Regions from separate parts of the Brevibacillus sp. HB1.4B genome, predicted to be linked through region 3. Evidence: riboswitches for the same ligand, from Rfam matches in the RefSeq annotation. Region 3 holds a riboswitch; each other region holds the start of a gene.
The links. A riboswitch is a leader RNA that binds a small molecule or an ion and turns the genes downstream of it on or off. The one in region 3 is predicted to bind cobalamin.
Positions count from the first base shown of each region.

Region 1: linked by a shared signal. The riboswitch ahead of cobO (cob(I)yrinic acid a,c-diamide adenosyltransferase) and the one ahead of HP398_RS10300 (ABC transporter substrate-binding protein) in region 3 are both predicted to bind cobalamin.
Region 2: linked by a shared signal. The riboswitch ahead of metE (5-methyltetrahydropteroyltriglutamate--homocysteine S-methyltransferase) and the one ahead of HP398_RS10300 (ABC transporter substrate-binding protein) in region 3 are both predicted to bind cobalamin.

Region 1 covers NZ_JABSUT010000006.1:213,056-219,907, reverse strand. The annotation lists gene HP398_RS16745 (LeuA family protein) at 1-748, shown strand, start outside; gene HP398_RS16740 (M15 family metallopeptidase) at 843-1,535, opposite strand; cobalamin riboswitch at 1,719-1,934, shown strand; gene cobO (cob(I)yrinic acid a,c-diamide adenosyltransferase) at 2,099-2,647, shown strand; gene cobD (threonine-phosphate decarboxylase CobD) at 2,644-3,759, shown strand; gene cobU (bifunctional adenosylcobinamide kinase/adenosylcobinamide-phosphate guanylyltransferase) at 3,756-4,295, shown strand; gene cobS (adenosylcobinamide-GDP ribazoletransferase) at 4,292-5,032, shown strand; gene HP398_RS16715 (histidine phosphatase family protein) at 5,029-5,661, shown strand; gene cbiB (adenosylcobinamide-phosphate synthase CbiB) at 5,658-6,608, shown strand; gene cobJ (precorrin-3B C(17)-methyltransferase) at 6,636-6,852, shown strand, end outside.
Region 2 covers NZ_JABSUT010000009.1:59,397-66,248, reverse strand. The annotation lists gene nrdE (class 1b ribonucleoside-diphosphate reductase subunit alpha) at 1-1,569, shown strand, start outside; gene nrdF (class 1b ribonucleoside-diphosphate reductase subunit beta) at 1,625-2,575, shown strand; cobalamin riboswitch at 2,663-2,861, shown strand; gene metE (5-methyltetrahydropteroyltriglutamate--homocysteine S-methyltransferase) at 3,007-5,289, shown strand; gene HP398_RS20995 (acyl-CoA thioesterase) at 5,322-5,798, shown strand; gene HP398_RS20990 (SgcJ/EcaC family oxidoreductase) at 5,950-6,402, opposite strand; gene HP398_RS20985 (hypothetical protein) at 6,568-6,852, shown strand, end outside.
Region 3 covers NZ_JABSUT010000003.1:489,567-496,418, forward strand. The annotation lists gene HP398_RS10280 (ABC transporter permease) at 1-745, shown strand, start outside; gene HP398_RS10285 (ABC transporter permease) at 762-1,667, shown strand; gene HP398_RS10290 (alpha/beta fold hydrolase) at 1,726-2,547, opposite strand; gene HP398_RS10295 (M24 family metallopeptidase) at 2,621-3,715, shown strand; cobalamin riboswitch at 3,729-3,928, shown strand; gene HP398_RS10300 (ABC transporter substrate-binding protein) at 4,099-5,118, shown strand; gene HP398_RS10305 (FecCD family ABC transporter permease) at 5,143-6,201, shown strand; gene HP398_RS10310 (heme ABC transporter ATP-binding protein) at 6,198-6,852, shown strand, end outside.

The DNA.
Region 1 (6,852 bases), on a different contig from region 3:
CGGCGAAAGAGCTGGTATTACTGACTTGATCCAGCTTACTGTTGCGTTGCAAAAGCTTCGAAATGATCATCGTTATTCTTTGGATAGAATTCCCGAGCTTGTACAAGCGATACGTCTGACGACAGGGTATAGACCGGACGGACTGCGCCCTATCGCTGGGCAAAATGCTTTTACGCATACATCGGCTTACCATGTCCAAGCCGTAAAGAGGAATTCCAAAGCGTATGAGCCATTTCCTCCCGAAACAATTGGAAGAACACGGCTTCTCGAAGAAAAGCGTCCTCCATTAGGAAGCCCAAAGCTGCCTGTTTCCTTACAGGTAGGAAAGCCGTTTCCAAAAGGTGCTTCAGAGCTACAGTATCATCGTGACGGTCCAGGGATACGCTGGGTTATGATGGATTCGCGTGTTGATGAGCGAGCCTCATTCTATGTGATCCAAAGGATATTTGGATTATGCGATTTGTCCGGTATTCCTGAAAAACATGTAGACAGACATGCGCATCATTGTGACAGTGCCTTCCTCTTTTGGGGAGATGCACCTGATGGCACTGGTCTGGTGTGTCATGTTCAACTTGGTGAAGAAGAGAAGACTGTTGAGAGTCCAGCAGCTATTTTTATCCCAGCAGGCGTCGAGCATTCCTATCACTATGTGTCAGGGCACGGAACTTATACAAATATTGTATTGTCACCTGAATACAACAAAAGCCTTTTGGTTTCAGCAGCATCTTCTGAAATACCAGTGACCTAAGAGGTACAGGAATTTGTTGAGTTTGAAGAGTGGGCGGCCATCTGGGCATGAGTACGGTATCGACCGGGCTCATGCCTTGCTCGATTATTTGTGGTTACATCGACAAAACCCCGCCATAAATCGGCTCTTTCTGCGTTTTTTGTCCCCAAGTGCGCGTTCCGTATTCGAAATGCCACCATTCTTTCGGATAGTTGACGAATCCGGCAGCCGTCATCAAATGATAAAGCAGTCGGCGATTGTCTCGAATTTCGATGTCTTTTTGCTTAGACTGTGCCAGCTCTTCATAATAGCGAGTGGAAGCCAGTTCACTGAAATCATCGAAGACGGTCCCCATCTCCAGCCAGCCATCAGGCCCTGCGATAGTTAGATCCACTGCACCGCCGGATAGGTGAGGGGACGGTTTGGAGAGGTCTGTTGTTGGATAAGCGACGAATTTGCTCAATTCTTCCGTGAGGGCGGGTCCTTCCTGCCAGCCTTGTAATAGCAAGGCTTCACGGAAACGATCATACAAGGATGCCTGTACCTCAAATGAGCGCCAGCCGTCCAACACGACGAGCTTGTAGCCAACAGGCAGTTGCGCGGCTGCCGTGGCGAGCTTGTGTGCTGCCCCTTCTCGCAAAAAGGCTTCTGGCTGTGTTCCGGCATAGCCCTTGTGGTAGTAGGCTGGATAGACTGTGATTTGAGCTGAAAGGGAAGAGAGGGGAATCATCGGTTCGCCGCATTCCTTGATCGGCAGTGGGCTGGGCAGGACCATGTCTGGTATTTTTGGAATCGGAGGAAATAGCATGACTGCACACCACTTTCGATTGTTTTGCCAATAGGGTAACGAAAAACATCAGGCATGTAAACGGTCATTATCTTAAATTTTCTGCTAATAGTCACCAGCGACGAATCAGCAGCTTTTGCTTGAATCCTCGGTAGCTTTTGCTATTATTAAAGCAAGTGCTTGTCAACGAAACGAACGACATTTACATATGGAAGAGAAACAGGTCCTTGTTTTTGCGAAACCGATTCGCAGGAGCAAGGTTAAAAGGGAAGTTTGGTGAAAAGCCAACGCGGTCCCGCCACTGTAAGAGAGTAGCTGTTCTTCAAGGCATCATGCCATCCACTGCCCATTCGGGAGCGGGAAGGAGAAGAAGAGCGATGATCCTCGAGCCAGGAGACCTGCCTGTTTTTATGTTTACACTGATTTCCTTCGGGTCAAAGGAAGAGGTGAGGATTGTTGCTTTTCAGCTATCCGCGCTTTGTTTTTCCTTACGTACTGGGGGAAACAGAGCGCTTTTTTTATGCTTCGGAAAGTATTTGGAGGAAACAGCGGAGTAAAATACGTCACTTTTTGAGGTGGTCACGATGGAGAAAAACGATAAGAAGCGAGGATTGACCCTCGTTTACACAGGAGACGGCAAAGGAAAAACGACAGCAGCAGTCGGGTTGGCTGTGCGGGCGACAGGGCGCGGGAAAAAGGTGCTGATGGTTCAATTCATCAAGTCGCCAGAGCGTACATACGGAGAAAAGATTATTTTCGATAAATTGGGCATTGAAATTGTGCAAATGGGCGTCGGCTTCACATGGACGAAAACACCGGAGGAGCATCGTCAGGCATTGAAAGAAGCTTGGGCGTTTGCGAGCGAAAAGCTTTCTTCCGGAGCGTACGATGTCGTCATTTTGGATGAGCTAAATAATGCATTGGCGATTGACCGCTTCCCGATTGATGATGTGTTGCCATTGTCCGATGTGTTGGAAGCGATTCAAAATAGGCCAAGTCATATTCACCTCGTGATTACGGGACGGGCCGCAAAGCAGGAGATTTTGGACATCGCAGATTTGGTGACAGAGATGAAGCCAATCAAGCATTACTACGATGAAGGGATTCCAGCTGTGCTGGGGGTAGAGTTTTGACAAGCGCAGGTGTAATAGAGAAGTACGGTCATGGCGGAGACTTGCTGACCGCAGCGCAGCGCTTTGGTCGAGAGCCCGGGCAGTTTCTGGATTACAGTGCCAATATTAATCCGCTGGGGATGCCAGCAAGCGTTCGTGAGATGCTGCTGGATTCGCTGGCTGCTGTAGCGCATTACCCAGACCCTGGACATCGTGTGTTTCGGCGTGCGCTGGCGAAGCGGCTGCAAGTGCCGGAGGAATGGTTGCTGCCTGCCAATGGTGCAGCGGAGGCGATGGCACTGGCCATTCTCGGTCTTTCGCCGCAAACGGTTGGTGTGGTATATCCTTGCTTTTCGGAATACACGCAACTTTCCGAGCAGTATGGTGCCCGTGTCATTGGCTGCTACGGGAAGGAAGCGAACGGGTACAAGCCCGATCCTATAGAGCTGCACACTCTTTTTACGCAGTCTGATCTCGTATTTGTCGGGTCGCCAAACAATCCGACGGGAATCATGTATCAACCGGATGAGCTTCGCCAAATGGCGGAATGGACGAGTAAGACCAACACGTGGCTCATCGTGGATGAGGCTTTCCTCGATTTTGTGGAGGAAGATCGGCAATATACATTGGCGACGCAGCTCGAGCGCTTTCCCCGTGTGATCTTGATGCGCTCGATGACGAAAATGTACGCGATCCCGGGATTGCGCCTGGGTTATGCGATTGCGCATCCAGATGTCATTGCGCGGATGCGCCAGAAGCAAGTGAGCTGGAGCGTGAATGCACTGGCCCTTTTAGCTGGAGAACTGTGCTTGCAGGAGCAGGCATATGAGGAACAGACGCGCAGGCTCATAAAAGCAGAACGTGCGTATTTGATCGATTGCATCAGCGGTGAGTTGGGCTGGCAGGTATGGCCGGGGGAGGCAAACTTTTTGCTGCTGCGCTCACCAGAAGGATTGCCAGCGGAACAATTGCAGGCACGGCTCGGCGAAAAAGGCGTTCTGATCCGCAACTGTGCGATGTATCCCGGTCTGACGGCACATGATGTGAGAATCGCAGTGCGTGGACGAGAGGAAAATGAAAGACTTCTGGCAGCGCTCCGCGAGGTCCATGCGGAAGGAAGTGAACAGCGATGAGCTTGGTGCTGGTAACAGGCGGTGTCCGTTCAGGAAAAAGCCGCTACGCGGAAGAGCTTGCGATGAAGTTGGGCAGTCGAGTCCTGTACGTGGCGACAGGCAAGGCCTGGGATGATGAAATGAAGCAGAGAATCGAGCTGCATCAGGCACGTCGTCCGCTGGAATGGGGCTGTGTGGAGGTAGGAGAGCGATTAACCGATTACCACGCATTCAGTGAGCAGTATGATGTGGTTTTAATCGATTGTCTGTCCACCTGGGTGAGTAATCGATTGATGAGTATGGACGAGTCTGAATGGAGAAGTCCTTCACACACGCAATCCCTGCTGCAGGAGGCAGAGGCATGGCTGTCCCTCGTTCACAATTCCCCGCAAAAAGTCATTGCCGTCACAAGCGAGGTCGGATTGGGCGGTGTAGCCTTGAGTCGTTTGGGCAGATGGTTCGCGGATGTGCTGGGCGATGTCAATCAGAGAAGTGCGCGACAAGCGGATGCCGTCTACGCGGTTTTGTCGGGAATACCGTGGAGGATCAAAGGATGAATGCATTTCTACACGCCATCTCGTTTTTTACGCGTATTCCGGTTCCATGGCTTCGTCCTTCAGAGGAGGCGTGGAGAAAAAGCGTCAACTGGTATCCCGCAGTTGGTTTGGTCATCGGTTTATTGCTATGGGGTGTATATCAGGCAGGACTGGTGCTGTTTAGTCCATGGATCGCCGCTATTTTGACGCTGGTCGCATGGGTCTACGTGACCGGTGGTCTTCATATGGATGGGTGGATGGATCTCGCGGACGGTCTTGGCAGCAGCAGACCGAGAGAGCAAATCCTTTCGATTATGAAGGACAGCCGCGTAGGAGCGATGGGCGTTCTTGCTGCGATTATGCTGTTGCTGATCAAGGCGGGTGCAGTCGCAGAGCTCGCACATCCGGGATGGGGCAGCTTTTTGATCGTAGCACCAGTAGCAGCGCGGACACATGTGCTTTTGTCGATTAAGCTCTGGCCGTATCTTTCGGCAGATAAAGGGATCGGAAAAGGCATCAGTGCTGGGCTTTCCGTTTCCTCTATCATCGTGAGCTACATCATCGTGTTTGCCGCAGGTTGGTATCTTGGGGGCTTGCAGGTCATCACAGCCATTTTCCTGTCACTGTTGTTCGCTCTATTGTTTTCACGCTCGGTTTCAAAAAAATTGGGTGGACTAAATGGAGACTGCTACGGGGCTGTTATCGAAAGCAGTGAAGCAGTCGTTCTCTTGGTGTTAGTCGGGAGCTGGTGGTTATGAAGCTAGTTTGGATACGTCACGGGGAGACAGACAGCAATCGTGAGCATCGATATTTGGGGCATAGTGACGTTCCTTTGAATGAACACGGGTATCTGCACGCGAGTGAGTTGGCAAAGGAATTACCTGTGCTCATCGGGCAACCTGCTGTGATCTATTCCAGTGATCTGCTCAGATGCATCCAGACTGCCGAACCGCTCGCAGCTGCTTGGGGATTATCAGTTATTCCGGAGCCAGCACTGCGAGAGCTGTCTTTTGGTGAGTGGGAGCTGATGACCTACGATGAGCTGATGCAAACGGACCCTGTGCGAGCTACAGGCTGGTACGACGATCCTTTTCGAAATCGACCTCCACAAGGGGAGAGTCTGGAAGAGCTGGGGATGCGCGTGGATGGTTGGCTACGGTCCTTGTTGGAGAGAGTGGGCAAGGAGGAGGCATCCGATACATTCGTCATCGTCACACATGGCGGCGTGATCCGCTGGTTTCAGGCCGCGTGGCTCGAAAACAATCCTGACCGATATTGGCAGGTCGATGGCATTAAGCATGGGGAGGCTCTGGTAGCGGAATGCTTGGATGCGGAAGGACAGAGCTGGATGCGACAACCCCTGAAGAGTAAGAGAGGGACAACATGACAGAAGTATGGATTTTATGCGCGGCCTACTTGATTGATCGAGTTGTAGGAGACCCCCGGAGCCTGCCGCATCCAGTGATCATTATGGGCTGGTGGATTACACGATTGGAGCGGGTCATACGTTCTCTCGTCAAAGAGGAGTCGCATTTGAAGCTGGCAGGAGTCCTGTTCCCGCTTGTGATCGTAGGCGGCAGCTACGCTGTTGTTTGGCTGCTTTTGTGGGGAGTCACGTTCATCCATCCGGTGTTTGCCTGGATCTTGGGTGCCTGGTTGATATCCACGACGATTGCAACAAAAGGCTTGGCTGATGCCGGGATGGAGATTGCCCGTCATCTCGTGGCTGGGGATATGGAAGCGGCGAGACGGTCCTTGTCCATGGTAGTCGGACGCGATACAGAGCGGTTAGATGAACCGGAAGTATGTCGGGGAGCGGTAGAAACCGTGGCGGAAAACATCGTCGATGCGATCGTCTCTCCGCTGATTTTCGCAGCGATTGGGGGAGCGCCGTTGGCAATGGCGTATCGTGCCGCCAACACTCTCGACTCCATGGTTGGCTATAAAAACGAGAAGTATAGGAATCTCGGCTGGGCATCCGCCCGCTTTGACGATGTACTGAACTACATACCCGCCCGTTTGACAGCTTTGTTGCTCGTTGCCGCAAGCTGGCTGCAGCGATTGGATTGGAAGCAGTGCTGGGCAATGATTAGAAGAGATGCACACTTGCATCCGAGTCCTAACAGTGGTTTGCCAGAAGCCGGAGTCGCTGGTGCATTAGGCGTGCAGCTCGGGGGACTGAATTATTACCAAGGTGTTGCATCGAATCGGGCAAAAATGGGAGATGCGAAACGACCATTACAGGCAAGTGATATTGTCGCGACGATTCGTTTGATGTATCTCGTCTCGCTCTTATGTCTGCTCGTTAGCGTGATGATATCAATTTTATTATAAATAGGAAGCGAAAAGGGGAGGGGCCTTATGAGCGGCAAGTTGTTTGTGATCGGATTTGGTCCAGGAAGTTTTGAGCATATCACCAAGCGGGCGCGGGAAGCCCTGCAGGAGTCCGATATCATTATCGGCTATTCCACTTACGTAGATTTGATCCGCGGACTTTTGACGAATCAGCAAATCGTCAGCACAGGGATGACGGAAGAAGTGACGCGTGCACGGGAAGCCGTTCGTCAGGCGGAAGAGG
Region 2 (6,852 bases), on a different contig from region 3:
AACTCCATCAACTTTATTTTGGGAACTTGTATGCAGCTATCCAAAATTGGCGGCGGTGTGGCCGTGAACTTGTCCAAGCTCCGCGGACGAGGAGAGCCGATCAAAGGCGTCGAGGGCGCAGCAAAAGGTGTTATGCCCGTTCTCAAGCTGTTGGAAGATGCGTTTTCCTACGCAGATCAAATGGGGCAACGCAAAGGCTCGGGTGCAGCGTACTACAACATCTTCGGTTGGGATATCAACGAGTTTCTCGATTGCAAAAAGATCAATGCGGATGAAAAAGCACGCATCAAAACGTTGTCCATCGGCCTGATCGTACCAAACGTGTTCTACAAGCTGGCTGAAGAAAATAAGCCATTGACTGTGTTTGCTCCGTACTCCGTGTACAAAGAATACGGTGTGCATCTGGATGATATGGACCTCGATGACATGTACGAGGAGCTCTTGGCAAACGATCGCATCAAGAAAAAGACCGTGATGAGCGCACGCGAGATGTTGACCAAAATCGCGATGATTCAAATGGAATCGGGCTATCCGTACATCATGAACAAAACGAATGCGAACAACAACCATGCACTGAAAGATCTCGGTTCGGTGAAAATGTCCAACCTGTGCACGGAAATCTTCCAATTGCAGGAGACTTCGACGATTACCAATTACGGCGAGATGGATATCATCCGTCGCGATATTAGCTGCAATTTGGCATCGCTCAATATCGTCAACGTGATGGAACGCAAAATGATCCGTGAATCCGTCCACGAAGGAATCGAAGCCATTACAGCCGTGAGTGACATGACGCGTGTAGAAAACGCTCCAGGCGTTCAAAAGGCAAACAGTGAGCTGCACTCAGTAGGTCTCGGTGCGATGAACCTGAACGGTTATCTGGCAAAGAACAGAATCGCTTACGAAAGTGAAGAAGCCAAGGATTTCGCTCGTACGTTTTTCATGATGATGAACTTCTACTCCTTGGAAAAAAGCATGGAAATTGCCAAGGAAACAGGCAAGACCTTCTTGGGCTTTGAACAATCGGAATATGCAAAAGGCACTTATTTTAACAAGTATTTGACGAACGATTACAGCCCGCGGACGGAAAAAGCAAAGCTTCTCTTTGAAGGAATGCACATTCCGACGTCAGAGGATTGGGCGGAACTACAGCAAAAGGTGCAAAAGCATGGCGTCTACCATGCGTACCGTTTGGCAATTGCACCGACTCAGAGTATTTCCTACATTCAGAATGCGACTTCTAGTGTGATGCCAATCGTTGAGCATATCGAAACGAGAACATATGCTAACTCTACGACGTATTACCCGATGCCGTACTTGTCGCAGGAAAACTATTTTTACTACAAGTCGGCGTATGTGATCGATCAATTCAAAGTGATTGATCTGATTGCCGAAATTCAAGAGCACATTGACCAAGGAATTTCGACTGTGCTGCACGTGAACAGCAATATTTCAACCAGAGAACTGGCTCGCTATTACATTTACGCAGCGAAAAAAGGTCTGAAGTCACTCTACTATACGCGTACGAAGCATTTGACTGTAGAAGAGTGCATTAGCTGCGCGATTTAGTGAACGAGCTTCATAAAAGGAAAAGCATCAAGCAAAAAGAGAAGAGGAACGCCATATGAAAGCAGTCAATTGGAACAGGCCGGACGACGATTTTACGATGACGTTTTGGAATCAGAACATCATGCAGTTCTGGACGGATGATGAGATACCACTGTCAGATGACAAGATGTCCTGGATGGAGCTCAGTGCGACTGAACGGGACACGTATAAAAAAGTATTGGGCGGTCTCACCTTGCTGGATACGGTCCAGGGTGGAGTAGGGATGCCGAAGATCATGGAGCATGTCGATGGACTGCAAAGAAAAGCGGTTCTCGCCTTCATGGGCATGATGGAGCAAATCCATGCCAAATCGTACAGCAGTATTTTTACAACGCTGGCATCGACAGAAGAGATTGACGGTATTTTTTCGTGGGTGGAAAACAATCCGCATCTGCAAAAGAAAGCGGCCCTCATCTCGAAACGCTATCAAGAAATTGAGAAACCGAAAGACTTGTACATGGCGATGGTAGCCTCTGTCTTCCTGGAAAGCTATCTGTTTTACAGCGGCTTCTTCTATCCGCTCTATTTGGCGGGGCAAGGAAAGATGACTAGCAGCGGGGAAATTATCGACCTGATTGTTCGCGACGAGAGCATCCACGGACTCTATGTCGGCGTTCTTGCGCAAGAAGTATATCAAGGTCTGAGTGTGGTCGAGCAGACCGCAGCAAAAGAGGAGCTGTATGCCCTTTTGCATGAGCTGCAAGAAAATGAAGAGGCCTATACGACTTCGTTGTATACGGAAATCGGATTGGCTGACGAGGTTCATGTGTACGTGCGTTACAACGCGAACAAAGCATTGATGAATCTGGGGCTGGACCCGTTATTCCCAGAGGAAGAAGTGAACCCGATCGTACTGAACGGCATTCGCACGCAGACGAAGCAGCATGACTTCTTCTCGAAAAAAGGAAATGGCTATGTCCGTACGCTAAACGTAGAGCCGTTGACCGATGATGATTTTAAATTTTAGTATGACAAAAAATGGATTCTGTGTTACTGTATGAACAGTATGCTGCCCTGCTAATTTATGGGGGGCACTTCACAGAACCATGACAATTTCATAAGAGTGGAAACAGGTTCTTTGGTCATCAAGATGGACCAAGGATGAAAAGGGAAGTCGGTGAGAATCCGACACGGTCCCGCCACTGTATGAGGGGAGTCGGCACATTTTTCAGCCACTGATCCAAACGGATTGGGAAGGCATGTGCAGATGATGATCCCAAAGTCAGGAGACCTGCCTGTTTCGACGACACTGCTTAACCTACGGGAGATAGGGAGGTGTTAGGATGCTGTGATCTCAGTGCTTATTTGGCATTTCTAACGTTCTTTTTGATCGTTGGAGATGCTTTTTTTATTGGGCGGATTCAAGTCAAGATCGAATAAAGAATGGAGAGGAAGCTCATGAAAAGCAGCAATTTGGGATATCCACGGATCGGGAAGAACCGCGAGTGGAAAAAGGCATTGGAAGCATTTTGGGCAGGCACTATCGGTGAGGTGGGCTTGGAGCAGCAAATGGAACAAATCCGTCAACAACATCTACTGAGTCAGCAGGAAAAAGGGGTCGAGCTGATCCCTGTGGGTGACTTTACGTACTACGATCACATGCTGGATATGGCTGTGATGTTTGGAATGGTCCCCAAGCGTTATGAATACGAGGGTGGCCCGGTTTCGTTAGCCACATACTTCGCCATGGCTCGCGGTTCGAAGGAAGCTGTCGCCAGTGAAATGACGAAATGGTTTAACACGAACTACCATTATATCGTCCCGGAGTTCGGTGAACGTCAACCAGTCATTACGGAGAACAAGCCTCTCCAGGCATATTTGGAGGCCAAAGAAAAGTTTGGAATCATCGGAAAGCCTGTCATTGTAGGTCCGTATACGTTTGTCAAATTGTCCAAAGGATATGAGAAAAACGAATTTGAGCCCATCGTGGATCAACTCGTTCCGCTTTACATAGACGTTCTCCGGGAGTTGGAGCTACACGGCGTGGAATGGGTGCAAATCGATGAGCCTGCATTTGTACTGGATGTCTCGGTGCGTGATCGCGCCATCATCAAACGTATCTATACGCAAATCGGTCAAGCACTACCGCATATCCAGTGCATGCTGCAAACTTATTTTGAAGCGGTGGATTGGTATGAGGAGCTAGTTTTCTTACCGGTAAAAGGAATCGGTCTTGATTTTGTACACGGAGCGAAGCGTAATCTGACCAATCTCAAAACACACGGGTTTCCAGCAGACAAGATTCTCGCAGCGGGAATCATCGACGGTCGAAACATATGGCGTGCATCGATTGAGGAGAAGTGGGAACTAGTCAAAGAAATTTCCGAGATTGTTCCACTCGAAAAGCTGTGGTTGCAGCCGTCCAGTAGCTTATTGCACGTACCAGTATCGGTTGAAGCAGAGAAGGACTTGCCTGAGGAAGTCATGCCTGCATTGGCATTTGCGGATGAAAAGTTGGGGGAAGTTCAGCTTTTAGTCCGAGGATTCCGATATGGTAAGTATGTCATCTCAAAAGAGATTGCTCAAAATGAAACGGACTTGCTCAAGCTGGCACTATCCCCAGCGAGGAATCGTCAAGAAGTGAAGAATGAGCTACGCCAAATGGCAGCTGGAAAACCTGAAAGAAGCGTTCCATACCAAGAACGTCGTGAGATTCAACAAAATACGTGGAAGTTGCCACTGCTGCCAACGACCACAATTGGTAGCTTCCCGCAGACGTCAGAGGTTCGCCAAGCCCGACAACAGTTTAAAAAAGGTAACTGGGCAGCGGAGCAATATGATGCTTTCATTCAAGCGCAAATCAAGGAATGGATCGATATACAAGAAGAGCTCGGTCTGGATGTCCTCGTCCATGGGGAGTTCGAACGAACAGATATGGTCGAATATTTTGGAGAAAAGCTCGATGGCTTTTTGTTCACGAAAAATGGCTGGGTGCAGTCGTATGGCTCCCGTTGCGTAAAGCCACCTGTTATTTACGGAGATGTGGAGTTTGTTGCACCAATGACAGTCAAAGAAAGTGTGTATGCAAAATCATTGACGGACAAACCAATGAAGGGTATGTTAACTGGTCCAGCGACCATTTTGAATTGGTCGTTCGCGCGGGTCGATGTCTCCAGACAAGAAGTGTGCGAGCAAATCGCCTTGGCATTGCGAAAAGAAGTAGAAGCCTTGGAAGAGGCGGGTATTCTCATGATCCAAGTCGATGAGCCAGCACTTCGCGAAGGATTGCCGCTCAAAAAAGAAGAGCAAGCAGCTTATCTCGAATGGGCCGTCAGAGCGTTTCGTCTAGCGACCTCTACCGTTGCGCCAAGTACCCAAATTCATACCCATATGTGCTATTGCGAATTCCATGATTTTATGGATGTCATCAGCGAACTCGATGCCGATGTAATTTCGATTGAGACTTCCCGCAGCCACGGAGAGCTCGTGTCTGTGTTCGAAACAGGTACGTATGACAAAGGCATCGGGCTCGGCGTATATGATATCCATAGCCCCCGAATTCCAGCAGTCTCAGAAATGGAAGATATGGTAGCACGGGGTGTACAAGTACTTCCACCCGATCAATTTTGGATTAACCCGGATTGCGGGCTGAAGACAAGAGGGAGAGAAGAAACCGTTCAGTCATTACGAAACATGGTTGCGGCAACGAAGGCGATTCGGAATCGTTTGACATCCCAGTAGGGAAGGTGCACACGATGAGAGGAGCCACACAAATGATGACGGAAGCACGACCGATCCAACAATCGAGAACCTTTTTGACTGATCTCGTCTTGCCACCGGATACCAATCACCACCATACCATTTTCGGCGGGAAAGTCATGGCATATGTAGACAAGATCGCCTGCATCGCAGCCATGCGACATTGCCGTAAACCTGTTGTCACTGCGTCCAGTGATTCCTTCGATTTTCTCGCACCAATCAAAACAGGGGAAGCGATCAACCTGGAGGCCTATGTCACCTGGACCCATAAGACATCGATGGAGGTATTCGTGAGAGTGGAAGCGGAGAACTTGTTGACGGGGGAAAAGCGCATGACAGCACGCGCGTATCTGACGATGATTGCCCTCGACGATCAAGGAAAGCCGACGATCGTACCTGGTGTCATTCCTGATACAGAAGAAGAGCGCATACAGTATGAAAAAGCAAAGGAACGCCATGGATTGAGAAGAAAGCGTAAGGTAGAGATGTAAAGAAGACGATGCCTCCATTGACCTTGTATGCAACAGGTTACTGGAGGCATCTTTATTCGCATTCATACACCATTTTCAAACATTCAAAATGACTTCCATTTCGTAAAACGCATACTGCATGATGCATGATGCATGATGCGTAAGTCCCTCCTTAGAGCAACCCTTGCCGCAGCTCTTCTGTAAACTGCTCGACTAACTCGGGTCTACCGTGAAACTGAGCAGGGGTATTTTGAAAGAGTGTGACTTCCCATTTGTCTCCTTGCTTTGCCGCTACGAGCGTCTGATGCGTATTCAATGCGGGGTCCAACTCGCTTTTTCCTGGTGGAATCATGCCTGCTATTGCTCGGACGATACCAACTTCTTCGCTCAACAACCGTACCGACCGGATTTTATAGACAAAGGGAGGAGTTTGATGATGGGAGAAAATTTCGTCGAGATGACTGAAAATCTCGTCACGCCCAATGATCTGACTGCCATCAAAGCCAATCAATTCACCTTCTGTCGCAAAAGGAGTGGACATACCAGTAGCACTGCGATCATTCCAGCCTGTGATGAGTTGCTCATAAAGGGTGCGTATCGCATTTGCGCTTGTTGTTTTTTGCATGATTGTTTCCTCCTGCTTTTCCAATTGGAAGATAGCTTATCATAAACGATTTTTTGCATGCAAAAAAAACGCTGTCATGCTCAGCGTGCCGATTAATAGCAAGAACATTTTGTGTTATATGGGAAAAAAGTAATATAATAGCATAATGATAGAGGGGGGACCTATATGGATACACAAGATGAGACTGTCAAAGAAATTAACGCCAAAATTAAGACGTTATGGAAAAGTGTCATTATTTTTGGCCTTTTTACTATTGTAGGCATTTTTGCTGGAAATGTCATTCTTATTCTTATTGGTTTGTTATTTGTAATTGGTGGCATTTGGGGGATTGGGAAATTTAAGAAAATGCTACAAAATCAATTAACGGATTATCAACCTGGAAAAGGATTTTCGTTTTTCCGTAAGACTGGGGAGCAAAAGATTAAGCAGATTACATATAGCCAGTATGGG
Region 3 (6,852 bases):
TTCAGATGAAATCTTGCCTTATTTGGCGGCGACGACTGAACTTACGATTGTGAGTATGCTGATTGCTGTGTTTATCGGTGTAAATGCAGGAATTCTTTCTGCGTGGAAGCAAAACTCCTGGTTTGACTACTGTGCGATGTTGATCGCCTTGGTTGGTGTATCCATGCCAATTTTTTGGCTAGGTTTGATGGAGCAGTGGGTGTTTGCCCAAGAACTGAAATGGCTGCCATCAGTTGGTCGCGACGATTCGCGTAATCCCGTAGAGGCCATTACGCACTTTTATATACTGGATACGATGATCGCTGGAAGTTGGGATCAGCTGTGGGAAGTCATCAAGCATTTGATCCTGCCAGGAATCGCGTTAGGTACGATCCCGATGGCGATCATTGCGCGTATTACTCGATCGAGCATGTTGGAAGTCATGCGTGCCGACTATGTCAGAACCGCTCGTGCAAAAGGGCTAGCACAGTTTTGGGTGGTGTACAAGCATGCACTGAAGAATGCGATGATCCCTGTCTTGACGGTAATTGGTTTACAAACAGGGTTGCTGTTGGGTGGAGCTGTTTTGACAGAAACGATCTTCGGATGGCCAGGTGTCGGTCGTTATATTGTGACCGCCATTGGAAACCGTGACTATCCGGTTATCCAATCCGGTATCCTTGTGATCGCGACGATTTTCGTCCTGATCAACCTCTTGGTCGACCTTCTGTACGCCTATATCGATCCACGCATCAAATATCGCTAAGGAGGGACGAAGAGACATGGCACAACCACAATTACAACCACAAGCACATGTAGTACCTTTAAAAGTGAAGCAAGAAGAAGTCGTCTCTCCTTGGAAGGATGCATGGAGAACGCTACGAAAAAACAAGCTCGCGTTGGTGGGCTTCGGGATTATTTTGTTTTTCATTGTTGTGGCGGTTTTAGCTCCATGGATTGCTCCGTATCCGTACGATGAAGGCAAGCTCGTGATGAAAAACAAGCCACCTTCCGAAGAGCATTGGTTTGGAACAGATTACAATGGTCGCGATGTATTTAGTCGCGTGATTTATGGGGCACAAATCTCTTTGTGGGTAGGGACGTTCTCTGTCATTGGCTCCGTTCTCGCAGGGACCTTGCTCGGTCTTTTGGCAGGATACTATGGCAGATGGATCGATACGATTATTTCGCGTATCTTTGATATTATGCTTGCCTTTCCTAGTATTCTGTTGGCAATCGCTGTTGTTGCCATCTTGGGTCCTTCCTTGCAAAACGCCTTGATTGCGATTGCGATTATTAACATTCCGACATTTGGACGGTTAGTACGCGCCCGCGTATTGAGCTTGAAGGAAGAAGAATTCGTTATGGCCGCACGGGCAATTGGGATGAAAAATTCCCGGATTATCATGCAGCATATTTTGCCGAACAGCCTCGCACCAATCATTGTGACCGGGACGATGGGGATCGCAACAGCGATTATCGAAGCAGCTGCACTTGGCTTTCTCGGACTGGGAGCACAAGCGCCAGAACCAGAATGGGGAAAAATGCTCGCTGATTCACGTCAGTACATTCAGAAAGCACCATGGACTGTTATTTTTCCGGGGCTCTCTATCATGCTGACAGTTCTCGGCTTTAACTTAATCGGGGACGGCTTGCGCGATGCACTCGACCCGCGTATGAAGAGCTAGTCAAAACGCAAAAAGACAGAAGGGGCTGGAGGTACCCGTCCTTCTGTCTTTTCTTTTTTTATGCTTCTTCCATGAAGGTGCGGCACAACTGATTGAAAGCAGGAGCAGCTTTCGTGATGACTTGATGCTTCACGTTAGGGATCATCTCGAGTTTTGCTTTTGGCAATTTCATGGTAAGCATCTGCGCATAATGGTGCATCCGTTGATCTTGTTTGCCATAGGCAAGTAAAATCGGAAGCTGGATGTTGCCCAGACGCTCCGTACAATGATAACGATGTCCGGCAGCGTAAAGGTATTTCAGGCTAGTGGGATCTGTTTTGGAGGCCTGTACCGTCCATTTTTCACGCATTTCTGGGTCAGCGACATGTGAGGAAGCAATCGAACGGGCAAGAAGAGGGACTCCGTGAAGCATCGACATTGCCTGTGCCATCCAAAATCGTCCATGTAAATACAGGTCATTCACTTCGGAAAAGCCGCTCACGAGTATGGCGCCTTTTACAGCATCCGAATAGCGAAGACAATATTCAAGGGCGATGGAAACACCTTGGGAGTACCCCAAAATAAAGGGACGTTCAATGCCGAGTGACTGGACAAGCTTATGGAGCTGTTCTGCCAGCTCCCCAATGGAAAAGGGCTTCTCCATCGGTGAACTGTCGCCATGTCCGGGCAAATCAGGGACAATGATCTGATATGTATCTGCGAGTGTTTGCTGATAAACAAAATTGATAGAGCCGATGCATGGCGCATGGATACACAATAACGGCTGGCCTTTTCCCGATATGTGAAAAGCAAACTGCTTGCCATCCTGATGGACGAGTATTTGTTCCATTTTCATTTTCACCCCACCCTTAGGTTGTCCGATATGAAGTAGATTTTTCATTTGAACTCTTCTTTTTTTGATGGGGAAGTGGTATTCTCGCAATAGAATAATTGGTGAAAGCAGGGTGAAGAAGTTGTTTCAAGAGCGCATTTCGAAGCTCCACACGTTTTTGACAGAGCAAGAGCTGAACGCGGTGTTGATTACCTCCCCTAAGCACGTTTACTATTTGACCGGATTTTTTACAGACCCGCATGAACGTTTTATGGGTCTCGTTATTCCTGCTGAGGGAAAACCTTCTTTGATTGTACCTGCTCTTGATCGTGAGGCAGCCGCAGAGGCTTCGTTCGTTCAAGATATCCATACACATACGGATATCCAAAACCCCTATGAAATCCTCAAGCAAGTGTTGCCAGCGAACTTGACGAAGCTCGGTATTGAAAAAAGTCATATGACTGTCGAGCGCTATGAAGCACTTGGACAAGTTGTTCTGGCGTCGAGCTATGTGGATGTGGAAGAGCCACTGCGTGAAATGCGTTTGATCAAATCGGCGGATGAAGTGGAGCGTTTGAAGCACGCTGTTCAGTTGGTCGAGGAGTCCTTGCGGGAGACCCTGAAAAAAGTCAAGACAGGCATGACCGAGACAGAAATCGTAGCTGAGCTGGAATTCCAGATGAAGCGCTTGGGTGCCGAAGGTCCGTCCTTTACATCCATGGTATTGGCAGGGGAGAAGTCGGCACTGCCACACGGGAAACCAGGAACGCGCCAGGTGCAAGAAGGCGACTTGCTTTTGTTTGATATCGGGGTAGCAGCCAACGGATATGTATCCGATATTACCCGTACCTTTGCTGTAGGCGAGATCAGTGCTCAGCTTCAAGAAATTTACGAGACAGTATTGGCTGCCAACGAAGCGGCCATTGCTGAGATTCGTCCGGGTGTGACTTTTGCGCATTTGGATAAAACCGCTCGCGATGTCATCACCGCAAAAGGCTACGGAGAATACTTCATGCACCGTCTTGGGCATGGACTTGGGATGGATGTACATGAATATCCATCTGTTCACAGCCAGAACCAAGAAGTGCTTCGTCCAGGGATGGTCTTTACGATCGAGCCAGGCATCTATCTGCCAGGTGTAGGCGGAGTGCGGATTGAAGACGATGTATTGGTTACGGAAACGGGCGTTGAAATTCTCACGCAGTTCCCGAAAAAACTGACTACTATCAATGAATGAATAAATCGTAAAAATTGAATACGTATCGAATGGTGCTAGATGGCATATGCCGTCAGCTTAAAAGGGAAGTCCGGTGAGAAACCGGCGCGGTCCCGCCACTGTAACGAGGAGCAACTAGCGAATAGCCACTGTTTTTTGCGAGACAAAAAATGGGAAGGTAGCTGGGTGTGTTGATTCGTAAGCCAGGAGACCTGCCATGCGATCATATACAATCGACCCACGAGGATGGGGCAGATGTGGAAACAGCCTATGAAACGGCGCCTTTGTGCCTGCTTATAGCTATATCTACGTTTGTCATGCACCTCCCGATTGAAATGGGGGGTGCTTTTTTTGTGGAGGATTTCGTTCAACTCATCATATACATACAGAGAAGGGGATTACAGATGTTGAAGACAAACAAACCACATACAGTAATGAAAGGACTAGCTTTCGGTATCATGACAGCTGCCATGCTTTTGGTTTCGGCATGCGGCTCCACTACGACAACACAGGCTCCAGCCAAAACCGAACAAACGGCTGCACCAGCAGCAGAGAGCAAGCCTGTAACACTAACCAATAATGGCATCGAAATGACCTATCCAACAGCACCTGAGCGTGCAGTGACTTTGAACCAACACGTTACCGAAATCATGCTGGCATTGGGCCTGGCTGATAAAATGGTCGGAACTGCATACCTAGACGATAAAATCCTTCCAGAGTTAAAAGCAGATTACGACAAGATTCCGGTACTGTCTGACAAGTATCCTACGAAAGAAGTGCTGCTGGCAGCGAACCCAGACTTCGTGTACGCCGGATGGAAAAGCGGCTTCGGCGAAAAGGGTGTAGGATCGATGCAGGATTTGGAAAAGGTCGGCATCAAATCGTATCTGCAAGCGTCTTCTAGCATGCCTGGCCCGACAATCGACGATGTGTTTGCAGACATTACGAATATTGGACGCATTTTCCGTGTGGAAGACAAAGCCAATGATTTGATTAATAAAATGAAGAGTGAATTGGATCAAACGATTAGTAAAATTGGCAAAGTGGACGAGCCGCTTAAAGTATTCGTGTACGACAACGGAGAAGATAAACCATTCACAGCAGCCAACAACTACATGACGTCCTTAATCAAGACTGCTGGTGGTAAGAACATTTTTGATGACATTCAAAAGGGTTGGGCAGAGGTCAGTTGGGAACAAGTAGTGAGTCGCAATCCTGACGTGATTATTATCGTAGACTACGGTGATAGAACCGTTGAGCAAAAACGCAATTTCCTTTTGACCAAAAAAGAACTGGCGGATATCCCGGCGATTAAAAATCAACGACTAATGGTATTGCCATTGTCCGCGGCTTCTGAAGGCGTTCGAGCACCGATTGCGCTAAAAATTTTGGCGGAAGGACTCTACCCGGATAAATTCAAATAGAGTACACCCCTTTTAAGGGAGGGAATAACACTGCAACAGATCAAGTTACCTTATATCATCATTACTCTACTGGTCGGACTCTTCCTCTCGATTACGTTCGCAGTTACCTTGGGATCAGTGGAGATTAAGCCGACAACGGTATGGAAAATCGCCTTATCAAAAATTCCGATATTGACCCAATGGATTGAGGTGGATTGGTCCAAAGGGGAGCAAACGATTATTTGGGATATTCGCTTTCCGCGTGTACTCTTGGGGGCGATCGTCGGCGCAGGTCTGTCTGTCGTGGGAGTAGCGATCCAGTCGTTGGTTCGCAACTCCCTGGCTGACCCGTATGTGTTAGGTGTATCTTCAGGTGCTTCGGTTGGAGCTACCTCGGTCATTATATTCGGAGCATTCAGCATGTACGGGCAGTATGCGCTATCCTTTGGCGCTTTTACAGGCTCCCTTGTGTCAATCATTCTCATTTTTACGCTATCCCGTATCGGAGGACAAAACTCCACAGTACGCCTGCTCATGGCTGGAATTGCGATATCTGCGATCTTGTCTGCCATTACCAGTCTCCTTGTCTTTTCAGCGCCGAATGAGCATGGAATTGGGACGGTCCTGTTTTGGTTAAGTGGAAGTCTGGCTGGCGGGAAATGGGAGTACCTGACTATTCCTACATTGATTGTCGTCATCTGTCTCATCGTCTTAATGGCCCAATACCGCTCGTTGAATGCGATGCTGATGGGCGAGGAGTCAGCGGGGACATTGGGGGTTAATACGGTACAATTCCGCAAGCTTCTCCTGGTGATCACGGCACTTCTCACGGGGGTAATCGTGTCCATCGCGGGATCAATCGGTTTTGTCGGATTAATGATGCCCCACATCGTCCGTGTGATGGTCGGATCAGATCACAGACGTGTTCTTCCTGTCAGCGCTTTATTTGGCGCGATATTTCTAATCTGGGTTGATGTAGTCGCCAGGCTCGCATTTGCACCGGAAGAGCTGCCAATTGGTATTTTGACAGCGCTGTGTGGAGGTCCATTCTTTATCTGGTTGATGTTGCGGAGTTCTTATTCCTTTGGAGGTAGCGGACGATGAATTTGTTGGTGGAGAATATATCGGTCGAACTGGAGAAAAAGGAAATCCTTCGCAACGTCAGTCTGGAGGTGCGCTCTGGAGAGTTTGTGGGGCTGATCGGGCCGAATGGCAGTGGGAAGTCCACATTGCTAAAAAGCATTTATCGCGTATTGAAGCCGCGTTCGGGATGGATCTCGCTTGATGGCGACGACGTGTATAAGTTAACCTCACGTCAAAACGCTCAGCGAATGGCGGCAGTACGGCAGGAGTCCTCTGTTGAATTCGATTTTTCGGTAACCGAAATCGTGAATATGGGACGTGCTCCGCATAAACGGCTGTTTCAGTCCGATAACGCAGAAGACGCTCGAATTTGTGAAGATGCGCTACAGCGGGTAGGGATGCATACATATGCCGATCGCAGCTTTTTCAGTTTATCGGGTGGGGAGAAGCAGCGGGTGCTGATTGCCAGAGCGTTGGTGCAGCAAGCTGAGTTTCTTGTCCTTGATGAACCGACGAATCATTTGGATGTTCGATACCAATTGCAGGTCATGGATCTGGTCAAAACGCTGGGAATTACGGTCTTGTCTTCGTTGCATGATCTCAATATCGCAGCGATGTACTGTGATCGTCTGTACGTGATCTGTGAGGGGGAAATCGTTACCTCAGGGACGC